3 regions of the Streptosporangium sp. 'caverna' genome follow, and region 3 is predicted to be linked to each of the others. Evidence: riboswitches for the same ligand, from Rfam matches in the RefSeq annotation. Region 3 holds a riboswitch; each other region holds the start of a gene.
The links. Region 3 has a riboswitch for thiamine pyrophosphate ahead of DKM19_RS47450 (cytosine permease). Riboswitches for the same ligand answer to the same signal wherever they lie in the genome.
Positions count from the first base shown of each region.

Region 1: linked by a shared signal. The riboswitch ahead of thiC (phosphomethylpyrimidine synthase ThiC) and the one ahead of DKM19_RS47450 (cytosine permease) in region 3 are both predicted to bind thiamine pyrophosphate.
Region 2: linked by a shared signal. The riboswitch ahead of DKM19_RS36180 (TenA family protein) and the one ahead of DKM19_RS47450 (cytosine permease) in region 3 are both predicted to bind thiamine pyrophosphate.

Region 1 covers NZ_CP029711.1:3,948,728-3,959,197, reverse strand. Annotated here, with positions in the region: gene DKM19_RS17475 (bifunctional nuclease family protein) at 133-603, opposite strand; gene DKM19_RS17470 (MerR family transcriptional regulator) at 683-1,333, opposite strand; gene DKM19_RS17465 (FHA domain-containing protein) at 1,360-1,872, opposite strand; gene DKM19_RS17460 (mannose-1-phosphate guanyltransferase) at 2,266-4,767, opposite strand; gene DKM19_RS17455 (CDP-alcohol phosphatidyltransferase family protein) at 4,771-5,367, opposite strand; TPP riboswitch at 5,462-5,574, shown strand; gene thiC (phosphomethylpyrimidine synthase ThiC) at 5,567-7,300, shown strand; gene DKM19_RS17445 (class I SAM-dependent methyltransferase) at 7,371-7,979, shown strand; gene DKM19_RS17440 (acyl-CoA dehydrogenase family protein) at 8,057-9,238, shown strand; gene DKM19_RS17435 (SRPBCC family protein) at 9,307-9,738, shown strand; gene DKM19_RS17430 (helix-turn-helix domain-containing protein) at 9,820-10,470, shown strand, end outside.
Region 2 covers NZ_CP029711.1:8,401,120-8,411,589, forward strand. Annotated here, with positions in the region: gene DKM19_RS36160 (TIGR03619 family F420-dependent LLM class oxidoreductase) at 40-948, shown strand; gene DKM19_RS36165 (LLM class flavin-dependent oxidoreductase) at 1,176-2,018, opposite strand; gene DKM19_RS36170 (aldo/keto reductase) at 2,265-3,284, opposite strand; gene DKM19_RS36175 (TetR/AcrR family transcriptional regulator) at 3,448-4,035, shown strand; TPP riboswitch at 4,098-4,196, shown strand; gene DKM19_RS36180 (TenA family protein) at 4,184-4,870, shown strand; gene DKM19_RS36185 (phosphocholine-specific phospholipase C) at 5,132-7,345, opposite strand; gene DKM19_RS36190 (Fur family transcriptional regulator) at 7,770-8,207, shown strand; gene katG (catalase/peroxidase HPI) at 8,241-10,470, shown strand, end outside.
Region 3 covers NZ_CP029711.1:10,956,105-10,966,574, reverse strand. Annotated here, with positions in the region: gene DKM19_RS47495 (hypothetical protein) at 1-93, shown strand, start outside; gene DKM19_RS47490 (sensor histidine kinase KdpD) at 80-1,237, opposite strand; gene DKM19_RS47485 (response regulator transcription factor) at 1,234-1,929, opposite strand; gene DKM19_RS47480 (hypothetical protein) at 2,106-2,291, shown strand; gene DKM19_RS47475 (DUF6412 domain-containing protein) at 2,288-2,554, shown strand; gene DKM19_RS47470 (membrane protein insertase YidC) at 2,621-3,316, shown strand; gene DKM19_RS47465 (ATP-binding protein) at 3,467-3,931, opposite strand; gene DKM19_RS47460 (PAS domain S-box protein) at 4,088-5,983, opposite strand; gene DKM19_RS47455 (methylated-DNA--[protein]-cysteine S-methyltransferase) at 6,110-6,694, shown strand; gene DKM19_RS47450 (cytosine permease) at 6,842-8,188, opposite strand; TPP riboswitch at 8,179-8,290, opposite strand; gene DKM19_RS47445 (hypothetical protein) at 8,545-9,246, opposite strand; gene DKM19_RS47440 (rhodanese-like domain-containing protein) at 10,015-10,338, opposite strand.

The DNA.
Region 1 (10,470 bases), 4.3 Mb from region 3:
CTTTCTCTCATCCCACGGCCTGATCTGGGGGTTTGCGCACGGCCGCAGGTTTCACTTGCACCGTAAGACTGGGGCCAAGCTCAGTCAACGACCCCACCCGGCGCGTCGTGAAGCGTAAATGCACCGAAATACCTACCCCGCGCGACCAAAGTCCTCGGGTGTGATCGTGTCAAGGAATTCCCTGAACTTCTCCACTTCGTCCTCCTGGTCGTCGGGGATGATCACCCCGGCTTCCCGGACCACCTCCTCGCTCGCGAAGATGCGTGCGCCGGTGCGCAGTGCCAAGGCGATCGAGTCCGAAGGACGGGCGCTCACCTCGACCCCGTTCGAGAACACGAGATCGGCAAAGAAGATCCCGTCACGCAGCGCGACGATGTTGACCGTGCTCAACCGGATCCCGAGTCCGTCGAGCACGTCACGGAAAAGGTCATGGGTGAGCGGGCGGGGTGGTGGCTCCTCAGCCTGGGCCATGGCGATCGCCGTGGCCTCCGTCATACCAATCCAGATCGGTAGATAGCGCTCCCCTTGCGCCTCCTTGAGCAGGACGATCGGCTGGTTGGAGGGCATCTCAACCCGAACGCCCACGACGTCCATCTGCAACACGGGCTGCTCCGTCTTCGCTGGATTCCGACCGGTTTGTTCAACGTAACACTCGTGGGGGTACGAGTGCCTGGTCAGGTTCTCACCGACCCAGGACCCCACGAACGCCCGAACGCAGAAGTGAGGCGTGCAATTCCAGCAGCAGACCCGTTATCTCCCTGGCCGTCTCGTCGGCCTGGTCGATGGCGCCCGGTCCGCGGCGGTGCAGCAGCGGGGCGACGGCCTGCTCCACGAGCCCGGCCTCGCGCTCGGCGGCGGCCTTGACGGCCCGTAGGTGACGTGCGTGCAGGCCGAAGGCCGCCAGGGCGCCGACGCTGCGGGCCACGGCCAGCGCCTCGGCGCTGTAGTAGCGGGCCACGGCGGCCAGCAGGCCGTAGTCCTCCAGCTCGGTGAGGGTCTCCTCGTCGAGCTCGGCGGCGGCGAGCAGCTCCTCGCGGCTGAGACGGACCTCGGGGGGCGCGTCGTCGGGGACGACCCGCGGTTTCGAGGCCGGCCGATCATCGCGGTCGGCCGCCTCGAGATGGTCCTTGATCACACGCAGTGGCAGGTAGCGGTCACGCTGCTCACTGAGGATGTAGCGCAGACGCTCGACGTCGGCGTAGGTGAACTTGCGGTAGCCCGAAGGACTGCGCTCCGGCTCGATCAGCCCCTCGCCCTCCAGGAAACGAATCTTGGAGATGCTGACGTCGGGGAACTCGCTCTGCAGGAGAGCGAGCACCTCCCCGATGCTCATGTGCGCACGAGCGGCCTGCGAGCTCATCATCCTCCAGCGGCGCCACGGGTGAGGAAGACCAGGCGGAACTTGCCGATCTGCACTTCGTCCCCGCCGTACAGGGGGACCTCCTCGATCCGCTCACGGTTGACATAGGTGCCGTTCAGGCTGCCGACGTCGCAGACGGTGAACACCCCGCCACCGTGCCGGCGGAACTCCACGTGACGGCGCGAGACGGTGACGTCGTCGAGGAAGATGTCGCTCGCGGGATGGCGGCCCACGGTGGTGAGGTCGCTGTCCAGAAGGAAGCGGCTGCCCGCGTTGGGACCGTGCCTGGCGACCAGCAGGGCGGTGCCCGGAGGCAGCCGATCCACGTCCTGTCGGTCGGCAAGAGGCGCCTCTCCGATCTCCGGCTCGTAGGTCTCGATCCTGGAGAGGGAAATGGTCGACGTGCTGACTTCGGGTGCTTCGACCCTACTCAGCGGCGACCCGCAGTGTGAACAGAAACGGGCATCCTCAGGGTTGGCATGACCGCACTGCGTGCAGTAGACGCTCGGCATCGATCGGCTCGGCCTCCTACCGCGAAGACGCGGCAACGGTGCTCAGGATGCGCGCCTCGCTTCTTCGCTTCTCAAGTATTTGTTCAGACTGCGAATGTCGCAACCTACAGTGATGAGAGTCGAAGGTCAAGGCTGACGCTGGACCGCGGGTTCGGTCGGTGACAAAGTTACAGCCGGTACTGCCTCCGGTCCATGCCGCCGCGCTGGATTCGCTGTGTTTACCGTCTCTTCCGCGTGTTGATGTGTGTCTCCGCATCCGTGTGGTTCCGCTGTGCTCACCGTGCGTGTCGTACGCGCCGTTCGCTGCGTGCGTGTTGCCGTGTGCGCGCCGTGCGCGCCAGGTTCGCTGTGTTCGCCGTGTTCATCGGGTGACCGGGATCGGACGAGTGCCCCTCAGCCGCCGGCGGCCTCCTCCACCACCCGCGCCCAGTGCTCGATCATGACCTGCGCGGAGTCGACGTCGAACCCCTCGGCCCACAGGTGGGTGACGGCCTCGGCCGGGTCGGGCAGCACCAGGGCCCAGCTCCCGTCCTCGGCGACGACCCGCACCCCGTCAGTGGTGTCGATGCGGTAGTGCTCGGCGGCCTCGATGACCGAGCGCATCACCGCGCCCTTGGCCGCCCACGGGGTCGGCACCGTCCGGCGCAGCAGCTTGGCCTCGGGGATCCTGGCGTCGATCTGGCTGAGCGACAGCCGGGTCCTGGCCACCAGGCCGAGCAGGCGCAGGAACACCGCCAGGCCGTCCACCGTGGGCCCGAACTCGGGCACGATGAAACCACCCCGCCCATCGGCCGCGAAGACCATCTCCGGCCTTCTGGCGGCCGCGGTGAGCGCGTCGATCGCGGTGGAGGTCCACTCCGCCTGCACCCCGTGGAACCGGCAGACCTGCTCGGCCACCCGGGTGGTGGTGACCGGCAGCGCCACCCGGCCGCCGCGCCGCTCGGCCGCGACCAGGTCCAGCACCACCAGCAGGGCCCGCTCCTCGCTGATCAGCTGGCCCATCTCGTCCACGAGGGCGACCCGCTCCCCCACGGGGTCGAACCGCACCCCGAAGGCCGCCCTGGAGGAGCTGACGAGCTCCGCGAGGCGCTGGAGGTCGCGGCGGCGCTCGGCGAAGGTCTCGGTGGGCGAGGCGTCGTCCAGCCGGTTGTTGACGGTGAGCACGTCCACCCCGACCCTGCCGAGGAGGCTGGGCAGCACCAGCGAGGAGGTGCCGCCCGCGCAGTCGACCACGACCTTCATGTCGGCGTCGCGGACCCCGGTGATGTCCACGCAGCGCAGCAGCTCGTGGGTGTAGTCCTCCACGGCCCTCGCGGGGAAGCTGAGCTCGGCGATCTCGCCGGGGAAGGCCCGGCGGAACTCCTGGCGGGCGAAGACCCGGTCCAGCTTGCGCTGGGCCGCCGGGGACAGGTCGGCGCCGTTCTCGTCCATGAAGACGATGTCCACGCTCTGGGGGTCGCCGGGGGTGGTGCGCAGCGCGATGCCGCCGACGGCCTTCTCCCTGGCGGTGTGGAAGCGGGCGACGGGAAGCGCGGCGGCCTCCAGGTCGAGCACGTTGATCGCGCTGGCGTTCAGGGCGCTGATCACGGCCCGCTTGAACGCCCGCGCGGCGCGGGAGGAGTCTCGGGAGGTGATGACCGAGGCGCCCTTCTTCAGGGTGGTGGCGTAGGCGCTGGCCAGCCGGACGCACAGCTCGGGGGTGATCTCCACGTTGACCAGCCCGGACACCCCTCGCGGGCCGAACAGGTTGCGCTGGCCCCTCGGCTCCCAGATGACGCTGTTGTTGATCACCGCCCCGGCCTCGATGGTCTTGAAAGGATAGATTTTGACGCCGGAGGAGATGTACGCCTCGGCCTCGATGATGCACTCGTCGCCGACGACGGCGCCCTCCTCGACCCGGGCGCCGGTCATCAGGTCGGTGTTCTTGCCGATGACGCAGCCGCGCAGGTGGGCGCTCGGCCCCACGTAGACGTTGTCGTGAACGGCCGCGCGATGCAGGAAGGCCCCCTCGCGGACCACGGCGTTGCTGCCCAGCACGGAGTATTCGCGCAGCTCGGCCCCTGCCTCGACCTTGGCGTAGTCGCCGATGTAGAGGGGGCCCTTGAGGATGGCGTCGGCGTCCACCGAGGCGCCCTCGGCCACCCAGATGCCCGGGGAGACCTCGAAGGCGTCGATGTCCACCTTGACGCGGCCCGAGAGCACGTCGGCCTGGGCCTTGAGATAGCTCTCGTGGGTGCCGACGTCCTCCCAGTAGCCCTCGGCGACGTAGCCGTACAGGGGGGCGCCGCGCTCCAGCAGCTTCGGGAACACGTCGCCCGACCAGTCGACGGACTCGCCGGCGGCGATCTCGTCGAGGACCTCCGGCTCCATCACGTAGATACCGGTGTTGACGGTGTCGGAGAAGACCTGGCCCCAGGTGGGCTTCTCCAGGAAGCGCTCCACCCGGCCCTGGTCGTCCACGATGACGATGCCGAACTCCAGCGGGTTGGGGACGCGCTTGAGCCCGATGGTGACCATCGCGCCGTTCTCACGGTGGAACCTGACCATGTCGGTCAGGTCGATGTCGGTCAGCGCGTCGCCGGAGATGACCAGGAAGCGCTCGTCACGGAGCTTGTCCGCGGCGTTCTTGACGCTGCCGGCGGTGCCGAGCGGCGTGTCCTCGGTGGCGTAGTACAGGCTCATGCCGAGCTCGTCGCCGTCGCCGAAGTAGTTACGGACCAGGGCGGCCAGAAACTGCACGGTCACCACGGTCTCGGTGAACCCGTGCCGTTTCAGCAGCCGCAGCACATGCTCCATGATCGGCCGGTTGATCACAGGTAATAAAGGTTTGGGCTGGTTCGCGGTCATCGGCCGGAGCCGAGTTCCCTCTCCGCCCGCCATCACAACGGCCTTCACAGATCACCTCTTAAGGCGTTTGGCCTCGCTCATGAGCTGACGCACCTGTACCCAATACAGCACCCCCGACCACCAGTACAGACCTGTTCCCCAGATCGCGAGCGACCAGCCGACGAATTGGGCCGGATCTGCGTACCAGGCGTCGTAGCGGGCGAGGAAGAGCAGTGGGAAGGCGTAGAGCAGGTTGGCGGTGGCCGCCTTGCCGAGGAAGTGCACCGGCAGTGCCGGGCCGTACCCGAGGCGGCGCAGGATGAGGGGAATGCCCAGCAGCATGACGTCCCGCAGCGGGATCGCCAGCGCGAGCCACCAGGGGATGATCCCGCGCATGGCCAGGCCGAACAGCGTGGCCAGGATGTAGAGCCGGTCGGCCAGCGGATCGAGCAGGCGGCCGAGCCTGCTGGTCTGGTTCCAGGCCCGTGCGATCTTGCCGTCGAGCCAGTCGGAGAATCCCGCCAGCATCAGCAACGCGACGGCCCAGCCATCGGCCTTCGGGCCCAGTACCAGCCAGAGGAAGACCGGTACGCCGAGAAGCCTCGCCAAGCTCAACGCGTTGGGAACCGTCCAAATTCGATCTTCGGCTCCCGATGCTTCCGGATTCACCGATATGTCTCCCTCCCCGTACCTGATGGTGAGACTACTGCGTCGGCTGCGACCGGGGGGATGGCGGGCGCACAGGTGAGCGTCTATGGTTTTGATCAACCAACGCGGGAGCCCGGAGGACCGGGCTGAGAGGACGGCTACTGCAGCCGCCGACCGCCAGAACCTGCTCCGGGTAATGCCGGCGAAGGGAGTTTGCGCGATGACTTCCGCGCGTATTTCCAGCTTCAAGATCTATCAGGGTGACCTGCGCGTCCCCATGCGCGAGGTGCGCCTGACCAACGGGGAGACGGTCACGCTGTACGACACCTCGGGCCCCTACACCGACCCCTCTCACGCCGTCGACATCACCCGCGGCCTGCCGCGCCTGCGTGAGGACTGGATCCTGGAACGGGGCGACACGGCCCGGTACGGCGGCCGCCCGGGCACGCCGGGCGACGACGGCTACCGGGACCGGGGCGCCTGGGCCCGCGACCTCCGTTCCCTCGACGCGGTCTTCACCGGTGACGGCGACCGGCCGCTGCGGGCGGCGGGCGCGCCGGTGACCCAGCTCGCCTACGCCCGGCGCGGCCGCGTCAGCCGGGAGATGGAGTTCGTCGCGGTCCGCGAGGGCGTGAGCGCGGAGTTCGTCCGTGCCGAGGTGGCCGCCGGACGGGCGATCATCCCGGCCAACGTCAACCACCCGGAGAGCGAGCCGATGATCATCGGCCGCAACTTCCTGGTGAAGATCAACGCCAACATCGGCAACTCCGCCGTGGCCTCCACCATCGAGGAGGAGGTGGACAAGATGACGTGGGCGACCCGGTGGGGCGCCGACACCGTGATGGACCTGTCCACCGGACGCAACATCCACACCACCCGCGAGTGGATCATTCGCAACTCCCCGGTGCCGATCGGGACCGTCCCGCTCTACCAGGCGCTGGAGAAGGCCGGAGGCGACGCGGCCGGCCTGTCGTGGGAGATCTACCGCGACACCCTGATCGAGCAGTGCGAGCAGGGCGTGGACTACTTCACCGTCCACGCGGGGGTGCGCCTGGCCCACGTGCCGCTGACCGCGCGGCGCAGGACCGGCATCGTCTCCCGGGGAGGCTCGATCATGGCGGCCTGGTGCCTCGCCCATCACCGTGAGAGCTTCCTCTACGAACACTTCGCCGACATCTGCGAGATCCTGGCCCGGTACGACGTGGCGTTCTCGCTGGGCGACGGCCTGCGCCCCGGGTCGATCTCCGACGCCAATGACGAGGCCCAGTTCGCCGAGCTCCGGACGCTGGGCGAGCTGACGAAGATCGCTCACGCGCACGACGTCCAGGTGATGGTCGAGGGGCCGGGCCACGTCCCCATGAACAAGATCAAGGAGAACGTGGACCTGCAGCGCGAGCTCTGCGACGACGCCCCGTTCTACACCCTCGGCCCGCTGACGACCGACATCGCTCCCGGTTACGACCACATCACCTCGGCCATCGGCGCGGCGATGATCGGCTGGTACGGCACGGCCATGCTCTGCTACGTCACGCCCAAGGAACACCTGGGACTGCCGAACAAGGACGACGTGAAGACCGGCGTGATCACCTACAAGATCGCGGCGCACGCGGCCGACCTCGCCAAGGGCCATCCGGGAGCGCAGGCCTGGGACGACGCCCTGTCCGACGCCCGGTTCGAGTTTCGCTGGGAGGACCAGTTCGACCTCTCCCTGGATCCCGGGACCGCCCGGTCCTTCCACGACGAGACGCTGCCCGCCGCCCCCGCCAAGACCGCCCACTTCTGCTCGATGTGCGGCCCGAAGTTCTGCTCCATGAAGATCAGCCATGACGTGCGCAGGTTCGCCGAGGAACGCGGTCTGACCGACGCCGAGGCCCTGGAGGCCGGGATGAGAGAGAAGTCCGAGGAGTTCTCCCGTGAGGGCGGCCGGGTCTATCTGCCCGTCGAGAACCTCTGAGGACGCCTGACGAGGCGCGGGGGCGGGCGGCCGTGCCGTCCGCCCCCGCGCACCCTCTACCCTTCACATCATGACCAATGACACCACGCTCTTCCTGGGCCAGTGGCTGCGCTCCCCGGGGACCGTCGGAGCGGTGGCGCCAAGCTCGCGACGGCTGGCGGAGGCGGTGACGGCACCGGTCCCGCACCGGGGCGACCCCGTGATCGTCGAGCTCGGCCCCGGCACGGGCGCCTTCACGGCCGAGATCCAGCGCCGGCTGGGCGGCCGGGGGCACCACCTGGCCGTCGAGATCAACCCGAGGCTGGCCGAGTTCCTCGCCGCCCGGAACCCGAAGGTTGACGTCGTGGTCGACGACGCGGTACGGCTGCCGCAGCTGCTCCAGGAGCGCGGCCTCGGCAAGGCCGACGTGATCGTGAGCGGGCTCCCCTGGGCGGCGTTCTCCTCAGAGACGCAGACCAACCTGCTGAACGCCGTCATCGCGATCATGGGTCCCCACACGGCCTTCACCACTTTCGCCTACAGCTTCGCCAAGCGCCTGCCGCCCGCGCGGCGCTTCAAGAAGCGCCTGTCCGACACCTTCGAAGAGGTCGTCCTGGGCCGGACCGTGTGGGGCAACGTGCCGCCGGCCTTCGTCTATCACGCGCGCAGGCCTCACGGGCACGCGGGCGCTTCGGCCTGATCGGCCCCGCGAGACGGTAGAGCTTGATCGAACTTCGTTCTACGATTGCGCCCGCAATCAGAATGGAGTTGATCACGGTGGATTTCACCCTTCCCGAGAGCGCGCTCGCCGTCCAGCGCGGCGTCGCCGACATCTGCGCGCGCTACGACCTGGACTACTGGCAGCGGTGCGAGAACGAGAAGCGCTGGCCGGAGGAGGTCTGGGCGGAGCTGGCCAAGGGAGGCTGGCTCGGCCTGGCCGTGCCCGAGGAGTACGGCGGAGGCGGGCAGGGTCTCCTGGAGCTGGCCGTGGCCACCGAGACCCTGTCCGCGTCCGGCTCGGCCGGCGGCTCGGCGTTCACCTACGTGCTCACCCCCGGTTTCGGCGCCCTGACCCTGGCCAGGCACGGCAGCCCCCGGCAGCGCGGCGAGCTGCTGCCCAAGCTCGCCACCGGCGAGCTGGAGACCTGCTTCGCCCTGACCGAGCCGGACGCCGGATCCAACGCCCTGGGCATCTCCACCTTCGCCCGCCGCGACGGCGAGGAGTTCGTGGTCAAGGGTCAGAAGGTCTGGATCACCGGCGTGCAGCGCGCCACCTGGATGCTCCTGGTCACCCGGACCATCCCGGCCGCCGAGGCCAAGCCCCGCAGCAACGGCCTGACGGTCCTGCTGGTGAACGTCCCCGAGGCGGTCGCCGCCGGGCGGCTCACCTTCCAGCCGATCCCGAAGATGGGCGCCAACACCACCCCGTCCAACATGGTCTTCATCGACGACCTGCGGGTGCCCGCGGCGAACGTGGTGGGCGAGGTCGACCAGGGCGCGCGAGTGCTGTGGGACATCCTCAATCCCGAACGGATCCTGCTGGCCGCCTCCGCGCTGGGCGGCGCCGAGGTCGCCTTGAGAGTGGCCGTGCAGTACGCCAAGGAGCGCGAGGTCTTCGGCCGCCCGATCGGCGCCAACCAGGCCATCGCCTTCCCGCTCGCCCAGGTCAAGGCCAAGATCGAGCTGGCCAGGCTGATGCTCTACAAGGCGGCGTGGCTGTTCGACCGGCAGCGGCCGTGCGGCACCGAGGCCAACATCGCCAAGCTGACCGCCTCCCAGGCGGCCTGGGAGGCGGCCGACCACGCGTTCCAGACCTACGGCGGCATGGCCTACTCCCTGGAGTATCCGGTCGCCCGCCTGCTGGCCGACGCCCGCATCGGCAGGGTCGCCCCCGTCACCGAGGAACTCCTGCTGAACCATCTCGCCACCCAGGTGCTCGGACTGCCCAGAAGTTTCTGAGCCGGTTGCCACGCGCGCCACGGGGGAAGACCATTGAGCAGATCTGAGCGAGCCCAAGGGAGTGGTCGATGTCCGTCTACGCCAGCACCGTGGTCAACGCCCCCGCCGACGAGGTGTGGAGCTACCTGAGGGACTTCGGCAACCTGGCCGAGTGGCTGCCCGGGATGACCTCCTGCGTGATCGAGGAGGGCGCGGCCACGCAGCCGGGGGCGGTGCGCCGGATGGAGGGACCGGGCGGGACCTTCAGGGAGCGGCTGCTCGTCCTCGACGACGACGCCCGCTCCGCGACCTACGAGATCCTGGAGTCCCCGCTGGCGGTCACGAACTACCGGGCCACCTATCGGATCGCCCCCGTCACCGACAGCGGCCAGGCGTTCATCGAGTGGCAGGCCACCTTCGAGGCCGACGACGAGGCGAAGCTCAACAAGATCCTCACCCGCGGCGTCTTCGAGCCCGGCCTGGCCTCCCTGCACAAGCGTTTCCAGGACGGCCTCTCGTGAGGTGACACCCGCGATACCTCGGTGACCTGCCAGTATCGGTGATGTCATATCATCGAGATCGATGATATCGACGGATCTGCCATGACCCGGCAGCCATCACCGATGCGCCGTCCGGCCGAAATCTTCGCGCGCAGCCTCCTGGCGGAGCGTGCCCTCCCCGCGTGCCGGGAGCTGTGCAGCGGCAAGCTGGGCTGGCAGACCATCCTCGCCCGCATCTATCGCGACCCCATCGAGGCCGCGCAGTTCGCCACCGCGCAGTCTCCCGACCTGCTGCTCGTGCTTGTCACCAGCGGGGCGTACACGATCGAAAGCCGCAAAGGGCGATTCTGGCAGAAGGCGAACTACCACCCCGGGTCAATCGGTGTGACCGCACCCGGGAACATCAGCATGCTGCGCTGGCGCGCCGATCCCGGTCAGCGGCTGGAGTCTCTGCACATCCATCTGTCCGCGGACCTCATCGACGAGTCCTGCGAGGCTCTTGGCGTGAAGGGCCCGTGGTCGCGCCGGCTGCCGGATGCGCTGCTGCTGGAGGACCCTCTCCTCACCGCTGCGGGCCGGGCCGTCTGCAGGGCGCTGCGGCTTGGCGCCCCACCCCTGTACGCGGACTCGATCGCGCAGTTGCTCGCCACGCACCTGCTGTACGGGTCGGAGGTGAGCAGGAGGAGAGACGTCCATCCCTCCGCGCTCGGCGACACCGCGATGCGGCTTATCACCGATTACATGCATGAGCAC
Region 2 (10,470 bases), 2.6 Mb from region 3:
CGCAGCGCCCTGAACTATCTGGACGAAATGGAGAGCATCGTGCGTATCGGATTCACGCTTCCGCAGCTGGGAGCTCTGGCACACTACCCGCGAGAGGTCACGCGCTTCGCCCGGCAGGCCGAGCAACTGGGCGCGGACAGCCTGTGGGTGGGTGACCGGCTGCTGGCTCCGGTGAACCCGACCGTGGGCTACGGAAGCGACGGCACCATCCCCCGCGCTTTCCACGCGCGCCTGGATCCTTTTGTTCTCCTGTCGATCGCGGCTGTCTCCACCGAACATGTCCAGATCGGCACGAATGTCCTCAACGCCCCCTGGTATCCCCCGGCCGTGCTGGCCCGCTCGCTGACCAGTATCGACCTGGTCAGCGGCGGACGGCTCATCCCGGGCCTGGGGGTGGGATGGTCACCGGAGGAATACCTTGCCGTCGGCGTCCCCATGGCGCAGCGAGGGGCGCGCCTGGATGAATGCCTCGATGCTCTGGAGGCCTACTGGTCGGACAATCCCGTCGAGTACCACGGCGCATACTGGACCATCCCGGCGACCTATACCGATCTCAAGCCCGCCCAGCACCCCCGTCCGCCGATCTACCTGGGGGGATACTCCCCGGCAGCGATGCGCCGGGCCGCCCGGCGGGCCGATGGCTGGCTGCCGGTCGTGCGGCCGGGCTCCGCGGCATGGGAGTTCTCCCCCGCCGCCGTCAACGACCCCGTCGACCGGCTCAGGAACATGGCGACGGAGCAAGGCCGGGACCCCTCCCAGCTCGATCTCATCCTTCGCGTCTACCCGACGGCGGAGGGCACCGTCGATCAGGTTGTCGACGCCATCACCGGGGCGGAACAGCACACCCCCGTAGAGCACGCGTTCGTCGACCTGATGGAAATCGCCGAAGACGTCGATCACGCACTCGAGATCGTCAACCAGGTCCTGGAACGGTCACGCAACACGTGACCGGCCGCGCCACGGACACTCGTCCCGCTGCTTGGTGTTGAAGCCCCAGCGGCGCATGGCCGTACGGAGTCCGAGGTCGTCTGGCTCACCTAGGACACTCGGCTGCCCCCGACAGGTAGACGCCCCATGGAATCAGCCGGACATGCCGATGAGCGTGTGTCGATCTCTCCATCTCCCTGCGACGACCACGAAGACGCGATGCGGAGATTCCCTCTACGGGTGGAGCTCTAGACCGACGTGGTGATGAGCTTGTCGGTGACCCATCGGGCGACGTCGGCGGGGTAGGGAGCTGACAGCCCGAGGACGATGTGCCGGAAACCGGTGGCGGTCGCCTCGCCGATCGCGTCCCGGGTGATGCCGGGCTGGTCGTAGGAGACCGGCAGGTGGATCGAGCGGGTGATCGAGGCGGGGTCGCGGCCGATCTCGGTGCAGTAGCGGTCCAGCAGTGCGCTGCGGCCGATGGCGTCGTCGATGTCGCCGCCGGGGATGTTCCACAGGTCGGCGTGCTCGGCGACCACGCGGAGCACGGGGGCCGAGCGTCCGCCGATGAGGATCGGCGGGTGGGGGCGCTGGACGGGTTTGGGATTGCAGAACGCTCCGGTGAGCTGGACGTAGGTGCCATTGAAATCGAACGGTTCGGTCTCGGTCCACAGCCGCCGGATGATCGTGCACGCCTCGGCGAGGCTCCCCACGGCGTGGGCGGAGTCGTGGAAGGGCAGGCCGTGTGCCTCATACTCGCGCCGGGCCAGAGGGTGGCCGGGTCGTGAGCCCGCGCCGATGCCGAAGTCGAGCCGTCCACCGGAGACGATGTCGACGGTCGCGGCGATCTTGGCCAGCATCGCGGGCGGCCGGAAGCGGTTGCTGGTCACGAGCAGACCGAGACGCAGTCGCTGGGTCTGTGCCGCGAGGGCCGAGAGCAGCGTCCAGCCTTCGTGGGTCGGTCCGCTCGGGTCGCCGCCGATCGGCATGAGGTGATCGAACAGCCACGCGTGCTCGATCTCCGGGATGGTGTCCGCCTCGCGCCAGACCCGCAGGATGTCGCGGTAGTCGACCTGCGATGGGGCGGTCATGATCCCGAAACGAGGCCGGGGTGTTTGCGGCATGGGCGGTCGGTCCTTTCAACATGGGTGGGACATGCTCCGGTTCGGAAGCAGGCAGGGGCTCGAGCCTTTGAAGACCTTCCCTTGCGACACGCCAGGCGGCAGGGGCGCGCAAGTCACTGCCCGCCTGCCCTTGCGACGCGTCAGGCGGCAGACGTGTCAGGCGGCGGGGGGTGCGCAGGCTACTTGCCGCCTGGTGACCGACGTGATGAGCGATCAGCGACGTCGCCGCGCCGCGTCAAGCAGGGCGGGCGGCGTGTCGAACTTCTCGTGTGCGGCGAGGTCGACGCCCGGCGCGACGATCGTGTCGATCTCGTCGAGCACGTCGGCGGAGAGCACGGTGTCCGCGGCGGCGAGCTGCGAATGCAGGTGGTCCATGGTGCGGGGACCGATGATCGCGCTGGTCACGGCGGGGTGCGCGGTGACGAAGCCGAGCGCGAGCTGGATCATCGTCAGACCGGCCTCGTCGGCGACCTTCGCCAGCCGCTCGACGGCGTCGAGCCTGGCCCGGTTGGAGGGGATGGCGGTGTCGAAGCGCTGCGGCATGAGCGTCGAGCGGCTGGTGGTGATCGCCCGGCCCTCGCGGACCGCGCCCGACAGCCAGCCCGAGGCCAGCGGGCTCCACGCCAGCACGCCGAGTCCGTACTGCTCGGTCACGGGCAGGACGTGGGTCTCGATCCCGCGCTGCAGGATCGAGTAGCTGGGCTGTTCGGTGACGTACCGGCTCAGGTGGTGTTCCCGGGCGGCCCACTCGGCCTGCACGATGCGGTACGCGGGGAACGTCGAGGAGCCGAAGTAGCGGATCTTTCCCGCGCGCCGCAGGTCGGTCAGGGCCGACAGCGTCTCCTCGTCGCCGGTGCTCGGATCCCACCGGTGGATCTGGTAGAGATCGACATGGTCGACGCCCAGACGGCGCAGGCTGTTGTCCAACGCGGTGACCAACCAGCGGCGCGAGGCGCCCTGATGGTTGCGCCCGTCGCCCATCGGCATGCTCGCCTTCGTGGCCAGCACGATGTCGTCGCGGCGGCCGGCGATGGCCTTGCCGACCATCTCCTCCGACTCGCCCTGGCTGTACATGTCGGCGGTGTCGATGAGGTTGATTCCCCCCTCCAGGGCGGCGTCGACCATGGCGGTGACCTCGTCCTGGGTGGTGTGTCCCAGACCGCCGAAGTTCATCGCGCCGAGCACGAGTGTGCTGACCTGCACACCGGTGCGGCCCAAGGTGCGGTACTGCATGGCTGTTCCCCCTGAGAGGTGTTAGGTGCGTGGCTTGGTTCCGGCCCACTTGCTCTGACATCCTGAACAAACGGATCGTTGTTCCGCTAAACGACAAGCGGAACCGTGTTCCGCTAATAAATATACGGAACGCTGTTCCGTTTGCCAAGTGGAGTGACGCGCAGTGGCCGACATCGACGGTGGATCAGGGGCATCAGCCCCGCGGAAGCGGGCCGACGCCCGGCGTAACGAGGAGACGCTGCTGGGCGTGGCCGCCGCGGCTTTCATCACTTCCGGCGTCGACGTGCCCGTACGCGACATCGCCGCCAAGGCCGGCGTGGGCGTGGGCACGATCTACCGCCACTTCCCGACGCGAGCCGATCTCATCGTCGCCGTCTACCGGCACCAGGTCGAGGCATGCGCCGAGGCCGGTCCGGCACTGCTGGCGAGCAGCAGCACACCGCACACCGCCCTGGCGCTGTGGATCGACCTCTTCGTCGACTTCCTGGTCACCAAGCACGGCCTCGCCGAGGCGTTGCAGTCCGACGATGCCGCCTTCGAGACTCTGCACGCCTATTTCCTCGACCGCCTCGTCCCCGTGTGCGACCAACTGCTCGACGCCGCCGCCGCGGCGGGCGAGATCTCCCCCGGCATGGAGGCCTACCAACTGCTGCGCGGCGTCGGCAATCTCTGCATCGGCGCGGGCAGCAACCCCCGCTACGACGCGCGTCGCATGGTCGGGCTCCTCATCACAGGACTGCGCCTCCGCTAGGGAGCGCCGGCCGCGGGTTCCTCACGGGGCAGCGTCCGGCGGATGAGCGGGCTGTTACCCTTGTTCGCGACGCGGGGTGCCCCGGAATGTCCGGGGCTGAGAGCACACCCGTCGAACCTGATCTAGTTCGAACTAGCGAAGGGACGTCATGTTCTGCGACGACGTCTGGGCACGTTCCGCCACACTGCTGCAAGCCATCCATCAGCACCCCTTCAATACCGCACTCGGCGAGGGCACACTCGACCGCCGGCGGTTCGCCTTCTACATCGTGCAGGACGCCAGATACCTCGAGGCGTTCTCCAAGGCGCTCGCCACCGCCTCGGTGCGGGCCGGCGATTCCCAGGAGGCCGCGTTCTGGTCGCGCAGCGCGCACGCCGCGCTGGACGCCGAGCGGACCCTGCACGAGGGCTACATCGAGGAGTACGGCCTGACCGCCGCCGATCTCTCCGGCATCCGGACCTCGCCCACCTGCCTCGGCTACTCCTCCTTTCTGCAGGCCACCGCGCTCGCCGCGCCGTACCCGGTGCTCGTGGCCGCCGTTCTGCCGTGTTTCTGGGTCTACCAGGATGTGGGTGCGGCGCTTCTGAAGCAGACCGGCGACGTCACCGACCACCCCTACCGGGCATGGATCTCCACCTATGCCGATCCGGACTTCGCCAAGTCGGTCGAGCAGGCCAAAGAGATCGCCGACCGGCTGGCGGCCGCGGCGGACGACGCGACCCGCGCGGCCATGACCGAGGCGTTCGTCCAGGCCACAGAGTACGAGTGGATGTTCTGGGACAGCGCGTGGCACCGGGAGGCGTGGCCCACGGCGCAGTGGCTGCCCGGCGACTGACACCGGCCGAACTCGGCCGAGTAGGCCTTCACCGCCTCGAGGAACTCCTTGGGTGCCAGATCTCCATGATCTGGCACCCAAGGAGTTCGCACTTCGGCGGGCAGGTGTCGCGCCGTGACCACCTTGGACCGCTGATCGGCGAATACCAGCAGGTCGCGTAAGGTCGCCGAGTTTGTGACACCCATGGGGCCCGGCCCTGCCCGCGAGGTGCTCGTGGTCCGGGCATGGCGGGCAGGGCCGAGCCCTCGGTGCGGTGACGGATCAGCCGGTGATGCTGGCCTCTCCGGTCTCGAGGTGGCCGGTGAACCGCTGCGACCAGGCTTCGTCGCAGTCGGCCGTGACGGTCACGTCGTACCAGCCGTCACTGACCTTCAGCGGGCTCACCGCCCACGACTCCTCGCCGTGCGCGCCGACCTTCACGGTCTGCGGCCTGCCCGAGATGTAGTTGTTGTGCGTGATCGTGAACCTCACGCGCGAGTTCCCGCGGTTGCGCAGCGACAGCTTCAGCTTCGGTTCCCCGGTCGCCCTGCCCTCGTAGTAGGTCGCCTCGACGACGAGGTCCTTGCCGGCGGTGGCGAGGTCACCGACGAACCGGCGCAGGAACCGGTTCGGCCCGGTGACGGTGAGGTCGTACGCGGTGTCGCCGGCGGAGACGCCCACGGCGCCGGTTCCGGACGCCGTCGCCCGGGCCGCGACGGTGTACTGGCCCGGGAACGTGGCCGGGTACTGCGCCAGGGCCGGGGACCCGGCCCGGTTGTTGTACACGGCGAAGTGGCTCGCCTTGGTCACGAACGGGGCCACGTTGCTGAACGTCAGGTTCGCCACGACGCCGGACGGCCCGCCGGTGAACCTGGTCAGGTTGGCGTTCGGCTGGTACGGCAGCGGGCGGGCCCGCTTGGTCCCCGCCTCCTGGGTCGGCATCGTGTTGTCACCCGGCAGCGGGGTGTACCGGACCTCCGGGATGAGCTCCCCGGTGTCCGGAAGGTGAGGCAGGCCGTAGACCGGCTTGGTGAAGTCGAAGGCGCCCGTCAGGTCGCCGCAGACCTTGCGCCGCCAGTCGCTGATGTTGGGCGAGATGGCCGGCGTGCCGTTCGCGGTCGTCCACTTCTCGATGAACTGGATGACCGAGGTGTGGTCGGAGACCTCCGAGGTCACCCAGCCGCCGCGCGTCCAGGGCGAGACGAGGATGAGCGGTACGCGGAAGCCGAGCCCGACCGGGAGAGGAGCGACGACACCGTACTGACCCATGGTGCCGGAGACGAACTCGTCCTCCTCGCCCGGCGCCGGCATGGGCGGCGGGACGTGGTCGAACTGGCCGTCGTTCTCGTCGTAGTTGATGATCACCAGCGTCGAGTTGAACACGTCCGGGTCGGCGTTGAGGGCCTCCAGGAGGCCGCGGAGGAAGTACGCGCCGTTGCTCGGGGCCGTGACCGGGTGCTCGGAGAAGAACTGGTTGTTCACGACCCAGCTCACCTGCGGCAGCGTGCCGTTGAGCACGTCGGCGCGGATCGCGGCGTTGAGGTTGTCGGCGTTGCCCGACAGCCCGGTGACCGGCTCGGGGACGTTCTTCACGCCGTTGTCGTAGTAGACGTCGCCCGGAGCGGCCGTCCCGCCCTGGGTGGGGTCGAGCTTGGCGAAGGTGTTGAAGTACTCCAGGCCGTTGTCGCCGTAGTCGTCGGCGCACTGGTAGACCCGCCAGTCGACGCCCGCCGCCTGGAGCGTCTCGGCGTAGGACTCCCAGGGCAGGAACTTGCCGCGCTCGTCGCCGCCGTCGTTGGCGGTGAAGCTGCCGTGCTTCTTGTTCGCGTTGATCGTTCCGCCCCACAGGTAGGTGCGGTTCGGCCCGGTCGCGCTGAGCACGGAGCAGTGGTACGCGTCGCCGACCGTGTAGGCGTCGGCGAGGGCGTGGTGGAACGGCAGGTCGCGACGGTCCAGATAACCCAGCGTGGTCGGGCCGCCCTTGGCGAAGTACCAGCCGTTCATCAGCCCGCCGTACCAGGCGCCGTGCTGGTCGGTCCAGCCGTGACCGGTGCCGCCGTAGTTGGCGGCGCCGAGCTCGGCGCTCGGCGGCGTCGCCCCACTCCAGGTCTTCGCCCCGCTCAGCCGCCAGGGGTACTGCGTGGCTGCCCCGACCGTCGGCGTCACCGGCTGCTCCCAGACGGTCGTGCCACCCGGGAGCAGGATGGTCGAGCGGTCACCGAACCCGCGCACCCCCTTGAGGGTGCCGAAGTAGTGATCAAAGCTCCGGTTCTCCTGCATGACCACGACGACATGCTTGATGTCACGGATGTCTCCGTGCGTATGACCGTGTTCGTGGCCGTGCCCATGTTCATGATCGTGCTCATGCTCATGGCCGTGCTCATGGCCGGACGAGGCAGCGGCAGCGCTCGTGCTGGGCAACGCGGCGCCGACGGCGGCCGCTCCGGTGATGGCGGCGGCGGTGCCGAGGAAATTTCTGCGGGACAGTTCAGACACGGCTCAAGACCTCCGAGTGCGGGGACGTGCCAGGAGACGCTAGCCCCGCGACCTTGCTCCCAAGCGACGGGAAACCGAAGCCGGAATTGCCGGTTGGGGCCGTCTGTATAGCGCCGTATAGCGCCGCATAACCCCGAGTACAGCCAGGGGAGCGAACGACGGCGGACCTCAGCGGACAGCACGTCTCCGGGCCGGCGCCTCACTGCCGGCCGATGCCTCCACGGCAGTCGCCGCCCCTCTTCGTCGACCTCGCGTACACGTGCTCGCTCCGCTGCCAAAGACCGCCCGGCCGTGACGCTCCCACCGGCCCGCCGACCGGATGGCACGCCACTCCACGGCGGGACTAACATCGCCTGGCACGGCCCTAGACTTGCGTCATTCGTTGTCTTGGATAGTTCGTGTTTATGAAGGTAGGTCTGGCGCGATGACCGCACCCAAGGCTCCGACCACAGCCGAGGAGCTACGCGGGGCGGGTCTGCGGGTGACGGCCGCCCGCGTCGCACTGCTCGAGACCGTCCGGGACGGTGATCACCTCGGCGTCGAGGCGCTCGCCTCCGGGGTGCGCGATCGCGTGGGCCATATCTCCCTTCAAGCCGTGTACGAGGCCCTCCACGCGCTCACCGCGGCGGGACTCGTACGCCGCATCGAACCGGCCGGCAGCTCGGCCCGGTTCGAGGGACGCGTCGGGGACAACCATCACCACATCGTGTGCCGGTCGTGCGGTGCCGTCGTCGACGTCGACTGCGCGGTCGGCGAGGCGCCCTGCCTGACCACGTCCGACGACCACGGGTTCTCGATCGAAGAGGCCGAGGTCATCTACTGGGGCCTGTGCCCCGCCTGTTCCACCACTCGCAGTTCCTGAGCACCATGATCCCCTTGATCCAGAAGGATTTCCATGTCTGAGAACCATGATGCAATCGTCGTAGACGCGAAGGCGGAGGACGGAGGCGGCTGCCCGGTCGCGCACGAGCGCGTCCCGCACCCGACCCAGGGTGGCGGAAACCGCCAGTGGTGGCCGGAGCGGCTCAACCTGAAGATCCTCGCCAAGAACCCCGCCGTGGCCAACCCCCTCGGCGAGGAGTTCGACTACGCCGAGGCGTTCAACTCCCTCGACCTCGCGGCCGTGAAGCGGGACATCGCGGAGGTGCTGACGACCTCGCAGGACTGGTGGCCGGCCGACTTCGGCAACTACGGCCCGCTCATGGTCCGGATGGCATGGCACAGCGCGGGCACCTACCGCATCAGTGACGGCCGTGGCGGCGCCGGGGCCGGCCAGCAGCGCTTCGCCCCCCTCAACAGCTGGCCGGACAACGGAAACCTGGACAAGGCCCGCCGCCTGCTGTGGCCGGTCAAGAAGAAGTACGGCCAGAAGCTCTCGTGGGCCGACCTCATGATCCTCACCGGCAACGTCGCCCTGGAGTCGATGGGTTTCAAGACCTTCGGCTACGCCGGCGGCCGTGCGGACGTCTGGGAGCCCGAGGAGGAGGTCTACTGGGGCCCCGAGTCCACCTGGCTCGACGACGAGCGCTACACCGGCGACCGTGAGCTCGAGAACCCCCTCGCCGCTGTCCAGATGGGCCTCATCTACGTCAACCCGGAGGGCCCGAACGGCAACCCGGACCCGCTCGGCTCGGCTCGCGACATCCGTGAGACGTTCCGCCGGATGGCGATGAACGACGAGGAGACGGTCGCCCTGATCGCGGGCGGTCACACCTTCGGCAAGACCCACGGCGCGGGCCCGGCGGACAGCGTCGGCGACGATCCCGAGGCCGCCTCGATCGAGCAGCAGGGCCTCGGCTGGAAGAACACCCACGGCACCGGCAAGGGCGGCGACACGATCACCAGCGGCCTCGAGGGCATCTGGACGAGCACCCCGGTGAAGTGGAGCAACGGCTTCTTCGAGAACCTCTTCGGCTACGAGTGGGAGCTGTTCCAGAGCCCCGCCGGCGCGAACCAGTGGCGGCCGAAGGACGGCGCCGGAGCGGGCACCGTGCCGGACGCCCACGACCCGTCGAAGCGCCACGCCCCGACGATGCTGACGGCCGACCTCGCGCTCCGCGTCGACCCGGTCTACGAGCAGATCTCGCGGCGCTTCTACGAGAACCCCGACGAGTTCGCGGACGCCTTCGCCCGGGCGTGGTTCAAGCTGACCCACCGCGACCTGGGCCCGGTCGTGCGTTACCTCGGCCCGGAGGTCCCGACCGAGACGCTGCTGTGGCAGGACCCCATCCCCGCGGTGACGCACGAGCTCGTCGACGCCGAGGACATCGCCTCCCTCAAGGGCCAGATCCTCGCCTCGGGTCTGTCGGTGTCCCAGCTCGTGTCCACCGCGTGGGCATCGGCCTCGTCCTTCCGCGGCGGAGACAAGCGCGGCGGCGCCAACGGTGCCCGCATCCGCCTCGAGCCGCAGAGCGGGTGGGAGGTCAACGAGCCCGACCAGCTGGCGACGGTGCTGCGCACCCTTGAGGGAATCCAGCAGTCCTTCAACGCCGCTCAGAACGGCGGCAAGCAGATCTCGATCGCCGACCTGATCGTGCTCGCCGGTGGCGCGGCCGTCGAGCAGGCCGCCAAGGACGCCGGCGTCGACGTCAAGGTCCCCTTCACCCCGGGCCGCGCGGACGCGTCGCAGGAGCAGACCGACGTGGAGTCGTTCGCCCCGCTCGAGCCGTCCGTCGACGGGTTCCGCAACTACCTCGGGAAGGGCAGCCGGCTGCCGGCCGAATATCTGCTGATCGACCGGGCGAACCTGCTGACCCTGAGCGCCCCCGAGCTGACGGTCCTCGTCGGCGGCCTCCGCGTCCTGGGCGCGAACTACCAGCAGTCGCCGCTCGGCGTCTTCACCACGACCCCCGGGTCTCTGACCAACGACTTCTTCGTCAACCTGCTCGACGTGGGCACGACGTGGAAGGCGACGTCCGAGGACGCGAGCACGTTCGAGGGTCGCGACGCCGCCACGGGCGAGGTCAAGTGGGCCGGCACCCGCGCCGACCTCGTCTTCGGCTCGAACTCCGAGCTGCGTGCGCTCGCGGAGGTCTACGCGAGCGATGACGCGAAGGAGAAGTTCGTGAAGGACTTCGTCGCGGCGTGGGACAAGGTGATGAACCTCGACCGGTTCGACCTCGTCT
Region 3 (10,470 bases):
GCCCCGATGACCCTCCTGGTCTCCCGCAGGACCGAGGGTGACCTCGCGGCTCCCAACATGGTCATCGGGAAAAACGGAGTCACCGGGACATGACGGCCGCAGGCCCCTCGGGCACGGACAGGGGGAGGCGGATCTCGAACCGGCATCCGGGGCCGGCGTTGACGACGTCTATGACCCCCTGATGGGCCTCGATGATGCCGCGCGCGATCGCCAGGCCGAGGCCCGCGCCGGCTCCGTCGGTGCTGGGGGTCCGGGCCGTCTCCCCGCGGAAGGCGACGTCGAACACACGGGGCAGGTCGTCTGCCGGGATGCCGCCGCAGCAGTCGGCGACCGACAGGCAGGCGACCCCCTCCTCCACCGCCGCGCGCACCCACACCGTGCCGTCCTCCGGGGTGTGCCTGATCGCGTTGACCACCAGGTTGCCCAGCGCCCGGGAGAGCTCTCCCGCGTCGGCCTGGACCGGGACCGCCACGTCGGCCTCACCCGCCAGCCGTACTCCCTTGGCCCTGGCCAGCTGCTCCACCCCGGCCAGCGCGTCGGCGACCAGGTCGCTGAGACCGATCCGCCGGCGAGACAGGCGCAGCGTCCCGGCATGGATCCTGGACAGCTCGAACAGGTCGTCCACCATGCCCGACAGCCGGTCCACCTCGAGGCGGATCTGCCGGTGATAACGGCTCACGGTCTCCGGATCGGCGACCACGCCGTCCTCCAGCGCCTCGGCCATGGCCCGCATGCCCGCCAGGGGGGTGCGCAGGTCGTGGCTGACCCAGGCGACGAGCTCGCGGCGGGCGCTCTCCAGGGAGCGTTCGCGTTCGTGGCCCAGGCGGAGGCTGCGGTAGGCCTGCTCCAGGGTCTTCGCGATCGTGCCGAGCTCGGCGGGCAGGCCGCCGGGCGGCACGAACTCCCCCGTGGGCGATGCCGCGTGCACGGCGTCGACGAGCCTGCGGCTGGCCGCCACGACCCGGCGGGCGAGCACCGTCGCCACGCCCAGGCCGACCAGCCCGCCGACCGCGACCACGCTGAGCACGATGTCCCTGGGCGCGCCCTCGATGATCATTTGTAGGGTGATGGCGACCACGCCGCCCACCGTCGCCACGACGGTCACCACGGCGACCACCGCGAGCATCACCCCGATCGACCGCTCCCGCAGCAGCCGCATCAGGCCCAGCCCGGCCACCGCGACCAGCAGGCCGAGCCCGGCCGTGACCGCGACGATCAGCAGCATCTCGGGGATCACGGCAGTGCCAGGGGCTCGTAGCGGTAGCCGACACCCCACACCGTGACGATGCGCCGGGGGACGGTCGGGTCCGGCTCGATCTTCTCGCGGAGGCGGCGGACGTGGACCGTCACCGTGGAGGAGTCGCCGAAGGACCAGCCCCAGACCTGGTTGAGCAGGGTGGAGCGGCTGAAGGCCTGACGGGGGTTGCGCATCAGGTGGGCCAGGAGGTCGAACTCGCGGGCGGTCAGCATGATCTCCTCGTCGCCGAGCCGCACCTCGTGGGCGCCGACGTCGACCGTCAGCTCGGCGTCCCTGAGCACGCCGACGCCGGAGGGCACCGAGACGCCGCGGGCCCGCCGCAGGACCGACTGGACCCGCAGGGCCAGCTCGCGAGGACTGAACGGCTTGGTGACATAGTCGTCGGCGCCGGTCTCCAGGCCGACGACCCTGTCCATCTCGTCGCCCAGCGCGGTCAGCATGATCACCGGAACCGGCCATCGCTCCCTGAGCTTCCTGCAGACCTGGAGCCCGTCCATTCTGGGCAGCATCAGGTCGAGCACCAGCAGGTCCGGCGGATCGGCCAGCGCTCGTCTGAGCGCCTCCTCGCCGTCTCCCACACACTCGACCGTGTGGCCGTCGCGTTCCAGATAGCGGGCCACGACCTCGGCGACCATCGGATCGTCGTCGACCACCAGAATCCGTGCGCTCATGGTCCCCACGGTAGGCCCGGACGGGCGGATTGCTCAGTCCCGTCACCGGTCCGTAAGCACTCCCTGACTCCGCCACCGGCCCGCGGGCTCCCCGTGGCCTCGCCTCCGATCCGTGATCACTAGATCGTTATGGTTCCGACTCTCTCCGCTCCGGCCGAGGACGTACGGTGGTCCGCATGGGTCGTATCGTGATGGCAGTTCTGGGCGTCATGCTCGCGCTCTACGTGGTGTTCGGGCTCGTGCTGCCGGCACTCTTCGGGCTTCTCAAGTTCGCGTTCCTCCTTGCTCTCGTGGCCGTCGTGGCCGTCGCCGCGGTCACCGTGGTCGGCAAGTTCGGCAAGTCCGGCAAGTCCGGCAAGTGAACCTGCTCCTCGCCCTCCAGACGCTCTCCGTCTGGTTGTTCGACGGCGGCGGGCTCATGACGGCGACCGCCGTGGTCGGGCTGGGTGTGCTCCTGCTCGCCTGGGCGCTTCGTCAGGTTCCCGTCGCCTCGGAAGCGGGACGGCGTTCGCCGCTCTCCCGGCGCGACCGGGCCAGGCGGACCATGTTCGTCCGGCAGCGCGACCCCGACGCGGCCGGGCGGTCCCGGTCCAGAGCACCCTCGGCGGGCTCGGCGCCCGCGTAGCCACCCAGACACGTCCGGATCGCGGGCGCCTTCTGTGCTGATTCCATTCCAGTCAGAAGGGCTCCCATGTTCGACTCCGTCATCGAGTTCACCGCCGGTCTCATCACCGCGCTCGCCCAGCCCCTGAACTCCACCGCACTGGCGATCATCGTGTTCACCCTCGGCGTCCGGCTCCTGCTGCTGCCGTTCGGCGTCATGCAGGCCAGGGGCGAGCGGGCCAGGGCGCGGCTCTCGCCCGAGGTCCAGAAGCTGAGAAAGCGGTACGGCCGCGACCCCGAGCGCCTCCGGCGAGAGCTGTCCGCCCTCTACGCCAGGGAGAAGACCTCGCCACTGGCCGGCTGCCTGCCGGGGGTCGCCCAGATGCCGTTTTTCATGGTGATGTACCAGGTCTTCATCTCTTCGACGATCGCCGGGAACGCCAACGCGCTCCTCACCCATGGATTGTTCGGGGTGCCGCTGGGACAGCAGTTCGCGAGCACGGTGGCCGGGTTCGGATTGCTCAGCGGGCCGACGCTGGTCTTCGCCGGACTCTTTCTGATGCTGCTCGTTGTGGCATTTATCACATCACAGCGCATACGGCGGACGATGAGCGACGAGGTCCAGCCGGAGTTCCTGCGCGGGGTCATGCCGCTGATGCCGTTCGGGACGGTGCTGGCCGCGGCCGTGCTTCCGCTGGCGGCGGGGATCTATCTGCTCGTCACCACCTCGTGGGCGGCCGGTGAGCGGGCCTTCCTGCACCGTCCGGCGCTCGCCGGGCACTGACCCCGTTCCGCCCCGGCCGACACCGACCGGGCCCGGAGCGCTCTCCACTCGGTCCGGCGGCTCACCGGGCACCGGCCCGGGTGGCACTTTGCCGGGTGCTGATCTGCGAGCTCCTGTCCTGTCTCACCACACCGTGAGGCAGGACAGGAGCTAACCGCATTCCCGCAGGGCGGGCTCGGCGACGGAGACCTGGCCGTTGCCCACCTGGCCATTACTGACAGTGCTGACAGCGGTAACCACCGCCCACACCGTGGTGGTCTCGCCCTCGTGCCTGACCCCCCATTGGGAAGCCACATACTCGACGATGCCGAGGCCCCGTCCCCCCAGAGAGGAGAGCGTGGGGCGGCCTGCCCGAGGTTCGGTGGCAGCGCCACCGTCACTCACCGCAACCTCGACGTGTTCTTCGGCCCAGCGCCACGCCACTCTGATCTGCCCCGACGGCAGTGGGTGCGCGTGACGAAGCGCATTGCTCAACAGTTCGCTGACCACGAGCACCGCATCATCGATCGCGGTTTCGTAAACGCCCCATTCCTGCAGGTCAGAGGAGAGGCGTTGACGTGCGACAGCGACGCTGGACGGTGCATACGGCAACAACACGACGCTCGACGCACTCACCTCCCCGTATCCCTGTTCCCCCTAAGGAACACACCCCTGTACGACCGAAATGCCCCGTTAGATGGTCTTAGAAACCGGGTGTCAATTACAGCTTGTGCACATTCGACAATAGATCAGCTCTTCCGTGACCGACTCGTTACCGCATCGGCGTGTCGGTTAGGTAAGGGGGCCGGGCGTGTCGGCAATGCTCAAGGCCAGCCGCATTCGAGTGCCACCGGTGGGACGCGGGTGCGCCGACACCTCGCCGCCCTGGGCGCGTGCCAGGCTCCGCACGATGTAGAGGCCGAGGCCGACCCCGCCGAACCGGCGGCGATCACCGCTGTCCCCCTGGACGAAGCGTTCGAAGACGTGCTCCCGGCTGGCCTGGGCGATCCCGACGCCCTCGTCGTCGACGACCAGCACCACCTGATCGCCGTCCACCCAGGCCTCGACCCTGATCAGACCGCCGTCCGGTGAATACTTGAACGCGTTCTCCAGGAGCTGGCCCAGCAGGATGTCGGTGGCGAACGCGTCGCCGGAGACCAGAGGCAGGTCCTCGGGGACGTTCACCTCGATCCGATGCAGCTCGGGCAGGACCGGCAGGCCCAGCGTGGCGGCCCGGACCAGCTCGCCGAGGTCGAAGCCCTCGATCCTGAGCGTCAGCTCACCGGCTCCGGCCCGGGAGCCCAGCAGCAGGTGGTCCATGAGCTGGCTGAGGGAACGCGCCCGTTCGGCGATGGTGTGCACGGCGGAACGGCGCTCGGCGTCGGTCATGCTGTCCCAGCGCGCGTCGAGCGTGCTGGCGAAGCCGCGGACCACGGTGATCGGAGTGCGCAGCTCGTGACTGGTGGTGGCCAGGAAGAGGTCCTTGGCCTCCTCCAGCTCCTTGCTCCGGGTGATGTCGCGGAAGTCGACCACGATCTCTCCCGTCTCCACGATCTCCGCGCAGAGCACGTCCAGCCAGGTGCCCGAGGGAAGCTGGAGGGTGAGCTTGTCGCCCGGCTCCGGCAGCTGGAACGGCGGCGGCCAGCCGATCACCTCGGCCGCGTGGAAGCCGGTCAGCTCGGTGGCCGCGGGGTTCCACTGGACGACCCGGCCCAGACCGTCGAGGACCGCGATGCCGTCGGCGCTGGCGTCGAACACCGCCCGTTCGTGGGCGCGCTGCCGTTCGGCCTCCTGGTAGGCCATGGCGTTGCCGACGGCGATCCCGGCATGCCCGGCGAGCAGCTCCAGCAGCTCCAGCTCCAGATGGCCGACCTTGCGCTTGGCGAACAGCGCGTACAGCGCGCCGTACGGCCGGCCGCCCATCGCGGCGAGGCCGAGCGCGATGGTGTGCAGGCCGGGCAGCCGCGACCAGATCAGCTCGTCCAGCCGGCCCTGGTCGCCGGTCTCCAGCAGCACGGTCCTGCCGCCGCGCAGCAGCTTGCCGACCAGGCTGGTACGGAGGTCGGCGGTGGAGCCGTGCAGCGATTCGGGGAGTTTGTGGCGGGCCACGAGACGGAGCCGGTCGCCCTCGATGCGGACGAACCCGCCCGCGTCGGCTCCGGTCAGCTCGGTGAGGCTGGCCGCGATCCGGTCGAGCACGGCGGGCAGCTCCCGCTCCGCGTTGATGTCGGCGACCACGTCGGCGAGCCTCCGGACGAGCTGTGCCCGGCGGGAGGTCCGGTCGTCGGCGGTCTCGTCGTCCTGGGCCAGGTGGTAGACGCTGACATAGCCGAGCAGGTCGCCGGTCTCCGAGCGCAGCGCGCTGGTGTCCACCCGCACGTCGAACAGGCTGCCGTCCCGGTGGAACCGCTTGGTCCGCAACGACACCTGACCGCCGGTGCGGACGCGCTCGAGAACCGCGTTGTGCTCGGCCACCAGCTCTTCGGGGACCACCGGCGCGCGGCGGCCGAGCATCTCCCCGGCCGACCAGCCGAACAGGCGTTCCGCGGCGGGATTCCATGTGAGAACGGTCTCGTCCCGGTCAAGGGCGACGATCGCGTTGGGAGCACCGGCGACGATCGCATGGGGAGCACCGGCAACGGCCACATGGCCGATGCCACCGTCACTTCCGGCCCCGTCGTACCCCACGTATCCATAGTGCCGCTTCCACCAGCCTGATCTTGGCACTTTCGCCCCGCACGTGTCGCCACTCGCCGGGGCGATCCGTCCGATACGCTGCGGTCACCACACACCTGGATACGAAAGGGTGGGGCCATGTCATCCGGCGACATCGATGCATTGCTACGGGTGACCTCGCCCAACTACATCGGGACGAGCCATCCGGACATCGCGTTCGGCACTCTCGACGGCCCGGTGGGACGCCTCACCCTCGCCGTGACGAACCGGGGCGTGGTGGCATGCAGCTACGAGGACGAGAACATCGTCTTCGAGCGGGTCAGCAGGGAGGTCGGCACGTTCATCGGGCCGGACGCGCGGCGTCTCGACCCGGTCCGCCGGGAGCTGGACGCCTACTTCTCCGGCCGGCTGCGCGCCTTCACGACAACGATCGACCTACGGCTGGCCACGCAGTTCGCCAGGACCGTGCTGCAGATGATGCTCGCGGTGTCGTACGGGACGGTGACCACCTACCGCGAGATCGCCGAGCGGATCGGCAGGCCCCGGGCGCTGCGCGCGGTCGGAAACGCGCTGGGCAGCAACCCCGTGTGCGTGATCGTGCCCTGTCACCGGGTGGTCGAGAGCGAGGTCGTCCTCGGCGGCTACGCGGGAGGCCCGGCCGTCAAGGAACGGCTGCTGCGCATCGAGGCCAACGGCGCAGGCCACGCACCCGGCGGCTCGTAGGCCGCCGAGCATCCGGAAGTCCGGCGACGGCACCGGAGGCACGCCGAAGCCACGAGGCCCCGGGCTCGCCAAAAGCCCGGGGATCGCGGAGGGACGCCGGAGTGCGCCGAACCCACGGGGTCCGGAACCACCCCGGCGCCCGGAGGGTCAGGAGCGGCGCCGGAGCAGGCCGATGCCCAGGGTGAGCAGGCCCGCGACGAGGAACGCGCCGATCGACGCGCTCATCCACGGCTGAGGAGTGAACCCGATGGCTCCCCTGACGCCGTCCCAGATCTGCGCCCACCACGACACCGCCGAGGGCGCGGCGAGCAGCCACCAGGTGACGAAGCCGAGCACCCACGGGATCACCATGAGCCAGCGCGAGGGGGCGTTCTCCGAGGTGTTCCAGTCTCTGCCGCGACCGAGCAGGAAGTAGTCGACCACCAGCACTCCGAGCATCGGCACGAACACCGCGCCGATGATGCTGAGGAACGCGCTGTAGGAGTTGACGTCGATGACGAGGGCGATGCCCGTGGTCAGCACGCCGATGATCACGGAGAAGATCCGGCGGTCCACCCGTGGCATCAGGTTCTGCAGCGACATCGCCGTGGAGTAGACGTTCGCGAACGACTGGTCGGTCTCGCGCAGCACCAGGATGCCGAAGAACAGCGCGCCGAGCGGGGCCGCCACGAACGGGGCGAACACGGCGGTCGGCTGCTCCAGCACCAGGTTGTGCCCGGCGAGCGCCACCGCGTAGACGCCGACGGCCAGGCAGGCGACCTGGGCGATGGTGTAGCCGCCGACGACGCCGATGAAGGCCCCGCGGCTGGAGCGCGAGTGCCGGGCGTAGTCCGCCGCGACCGGCACCCACGACACCGACAGGGCGACCACGAAGTCCACGGCCGGCGCGAAGGCGTCCCAGGAGCCGCCGGTCTGGACGGGGGTGTCACGGAAGAAGACCACCGCGAACCACGCCATCGAGATGATCACGCCGACCGTGACGAAACGCCGGATCAGCCGGATGGCTCCCAGGGGGTAGATGGTCAGCGCCGTCGTCAGGACCCCGGCCACGATCGCCCAGACCGCGTAGGGGACCGACGATCCGAAGATCGCTTGTGCGCCCATCGCGACGACCCACAGCTCGAACGCGCCCCATCCGATCATCTGGATGATGTTCAGCACGGTGGGGACGTAGGAGAGTTTCGCGCCGAACAGCCCGCGCAGCAGCACCATGGCGGGCTGGCCGGTCTGCGCTCCCGGCACCGCGGCGAGGCCGACCATCGCGGTGCCGATCAGGCTGCCGACGAGGGCCGCGACCAGCGCCGCGGTGAAGGTGAGCGGGTTTTCGTCGAGCAGGGGATTGATCAGGAACAGCGCGAAGGAGAACCCGAGCAGGCTGACACCCAGATTGGCCCAGAACGCGCCCTGATCGAGCGCGCCGAGGGTCTTGGGGGGTGCCTCGTCGAGGGTGAGAGGGGCCTCGGCCGCGCTGTGATCAACGATGGCAGGCGTCATTAACGCTCCCTACGCCGGCATTACCCGGACAGGTTCATGCGGTCGGCAGCAGCTGTAGCTGCCCTCTCAGCCTGGTTGCCCCAAGCTCCCGCGTCGGTTGGTGCGCAAAGCCGGGATCATCCCAGCTCGCGCCCTCATGATGCCCTATGTGTCCGTGTTCAGCCAGCGCCGGGCTGAAGCGCCCATCCCACGGTACGAATTCGTGGGCGCACGGCCGCGTAAGCGGCGAGACCGTGCGCCCACGGCCGTACTGCAGGCATTCGGTCTCCGGACGAGTGGTTCCGCACCGGGCCCGAACGCGAACACCACCGGGCCCCCGCATCACGCGAGGACCCGGTGGTGAGGCGAAACGGTTCTTAGACGAGGCAGCCGAGAATCTGGGGCACGGTCGCGCCGGTGATGTCGGAGCTGATGTCAAGGGCGGTGCCGAGGGGCATCAGCCTGGCGCCGACCAGGCTGAGGAACGGCCCGGTGGCGGCCTTGACGTTCGCGCACAGGTCCGCCTGCGCGGCGGCGGGAGCGGAATCCGCCTTGGCCTCACTGGAGACCGCAGGAGCCGAGTCCGCCTTGGCCTCACTGGAAACCTCGGGAGCGGAATCCGCCTTGGCCTCATTGGAAACCGCAGGAGCCGAGTCCATCGGGGCCTCGCTGGAGACCGCAGGAGCCGAGTCCGCCGGGGCCTCGCTGGAAACCGCAGGAGCGGAGTCCGCCGGGGCCTCGCTGGAAACCGCAGGAGCGGAGTCCGCCTTGGCCTCACTGGAAACCGCAGGAGCCGAGTCCGCCGGGGCCTCGTTGGAGACCTCGGGAGCGGGGTCCATCGGGGCCTCGTTGGAGACCGCAGGAGCCGAGTCCATCGGGGCCTCACTGGAAACCGCAGGAGCCGAGTCCATCGGGGCCTCGTTGGAGACCTCGGGAGCGGGGTCCATCGGGGCGGCGTTGGAGGCCTCGGGTGCGGGGTCCGTCGTGGCGGCGTTGGAGATCGCAGGAGTGCCGAGCACGGCCAGGCCGAAAGCGGCGATCGCGGCGGTACCGACGGCAATATTCCGAAGACGAAGCATAAGAGTCCCTTTCAATGACAGCGGCGTCTTTGGACGCCCGGACGGATTGTTCTCCGCCCATTGCCATTGAAAACCCGAGTAAAGAAATGAATTGAAGATAATTTATTAAGTCCACCTAATATTTATGCCCAAATGCATTGATGTCGATCCGCCCTCAGGGAAGTCGATGGGGATCATCCGCGACGAAAATTTGCCGCGAGAGCGCATATGGGCAGCTCAGAGCCATGATCACAGGAAGACAAGGGGAGTTTACGACAACTTCCCCACTCTTCACGAATGGGCGCCAAAAGGCCACGAATGTCGGTCGGCGCCTCGAATTTCCGGGGTGGGACCGAATCTTCATGCTACGAAACGATCGTCTTACGGATTAAGCAACAATGATTCCGTGAAACGTGACGGAATGAAGAAAAATGAGATATCGACGCTATTTCAGGGGCTTCTGTATTGAGCGAGCCCATCGCGGCCGGTGCCGCGAGCGCAGGGACCGAAGGGGACGGAAGCTCGGGCGAGGCGCGGCTTCTGCCACCCCGTCCCGTCTCGGTCGTGCGGTGACCACCGTCGAAACCGCTCCTCCAGGTCTGGAGGCCTGCTCTCTCCAGACCTGGAGGGACCTCTGGAGACTGATCGCGGGATCCACCGGCGACCGGTACCGCGAGGGCCGCGCACACCCCCGCCCCGGATGACGCCTCCCGGTGTGCTCACACCGGCCGGGGCGGATCGGCCCGGGATCCGGGGGATGAAGGACGGCCCCGGCGTTCTTACCGGCTCTCAGGCCACGAACGGGTCTCCACCGTTCTCGCCGATCATGGGACGGCCCGCGAGGTCCCAGGACTGCATGCCGCCACCGACGTTGATCGCATCCCAGCCGACATGGTTCAGCCAGGCGGCGGCGTTCGCGGAACGACCGCCGAGGCGGCAGATCACGTATACGGGCGCGTCCTTGGGCACCTCTCCGGCCCGGGCCTGCAGCTCGCCCAGCGGGATGTGGACGGCGGTGGGCGCGTGGCCCGCTCGCCACTCGTCGATCTCGCGTACGTCGAGCAGGAACGCATCATCCGGCACGGCCTGCACTTCGATTTCAGGAACACTCATGAACCCATTGTCCCAAGTCCTTCACCGAATGTGTCCCAAAGCCGCTCGGAGGCTCAGGGAACGCCCCAGAAGGCGAGCTCGTGGGCCATCCCTCGCGCTCGGCCCTCACATGGTGCTCACGACGTAGGGTCG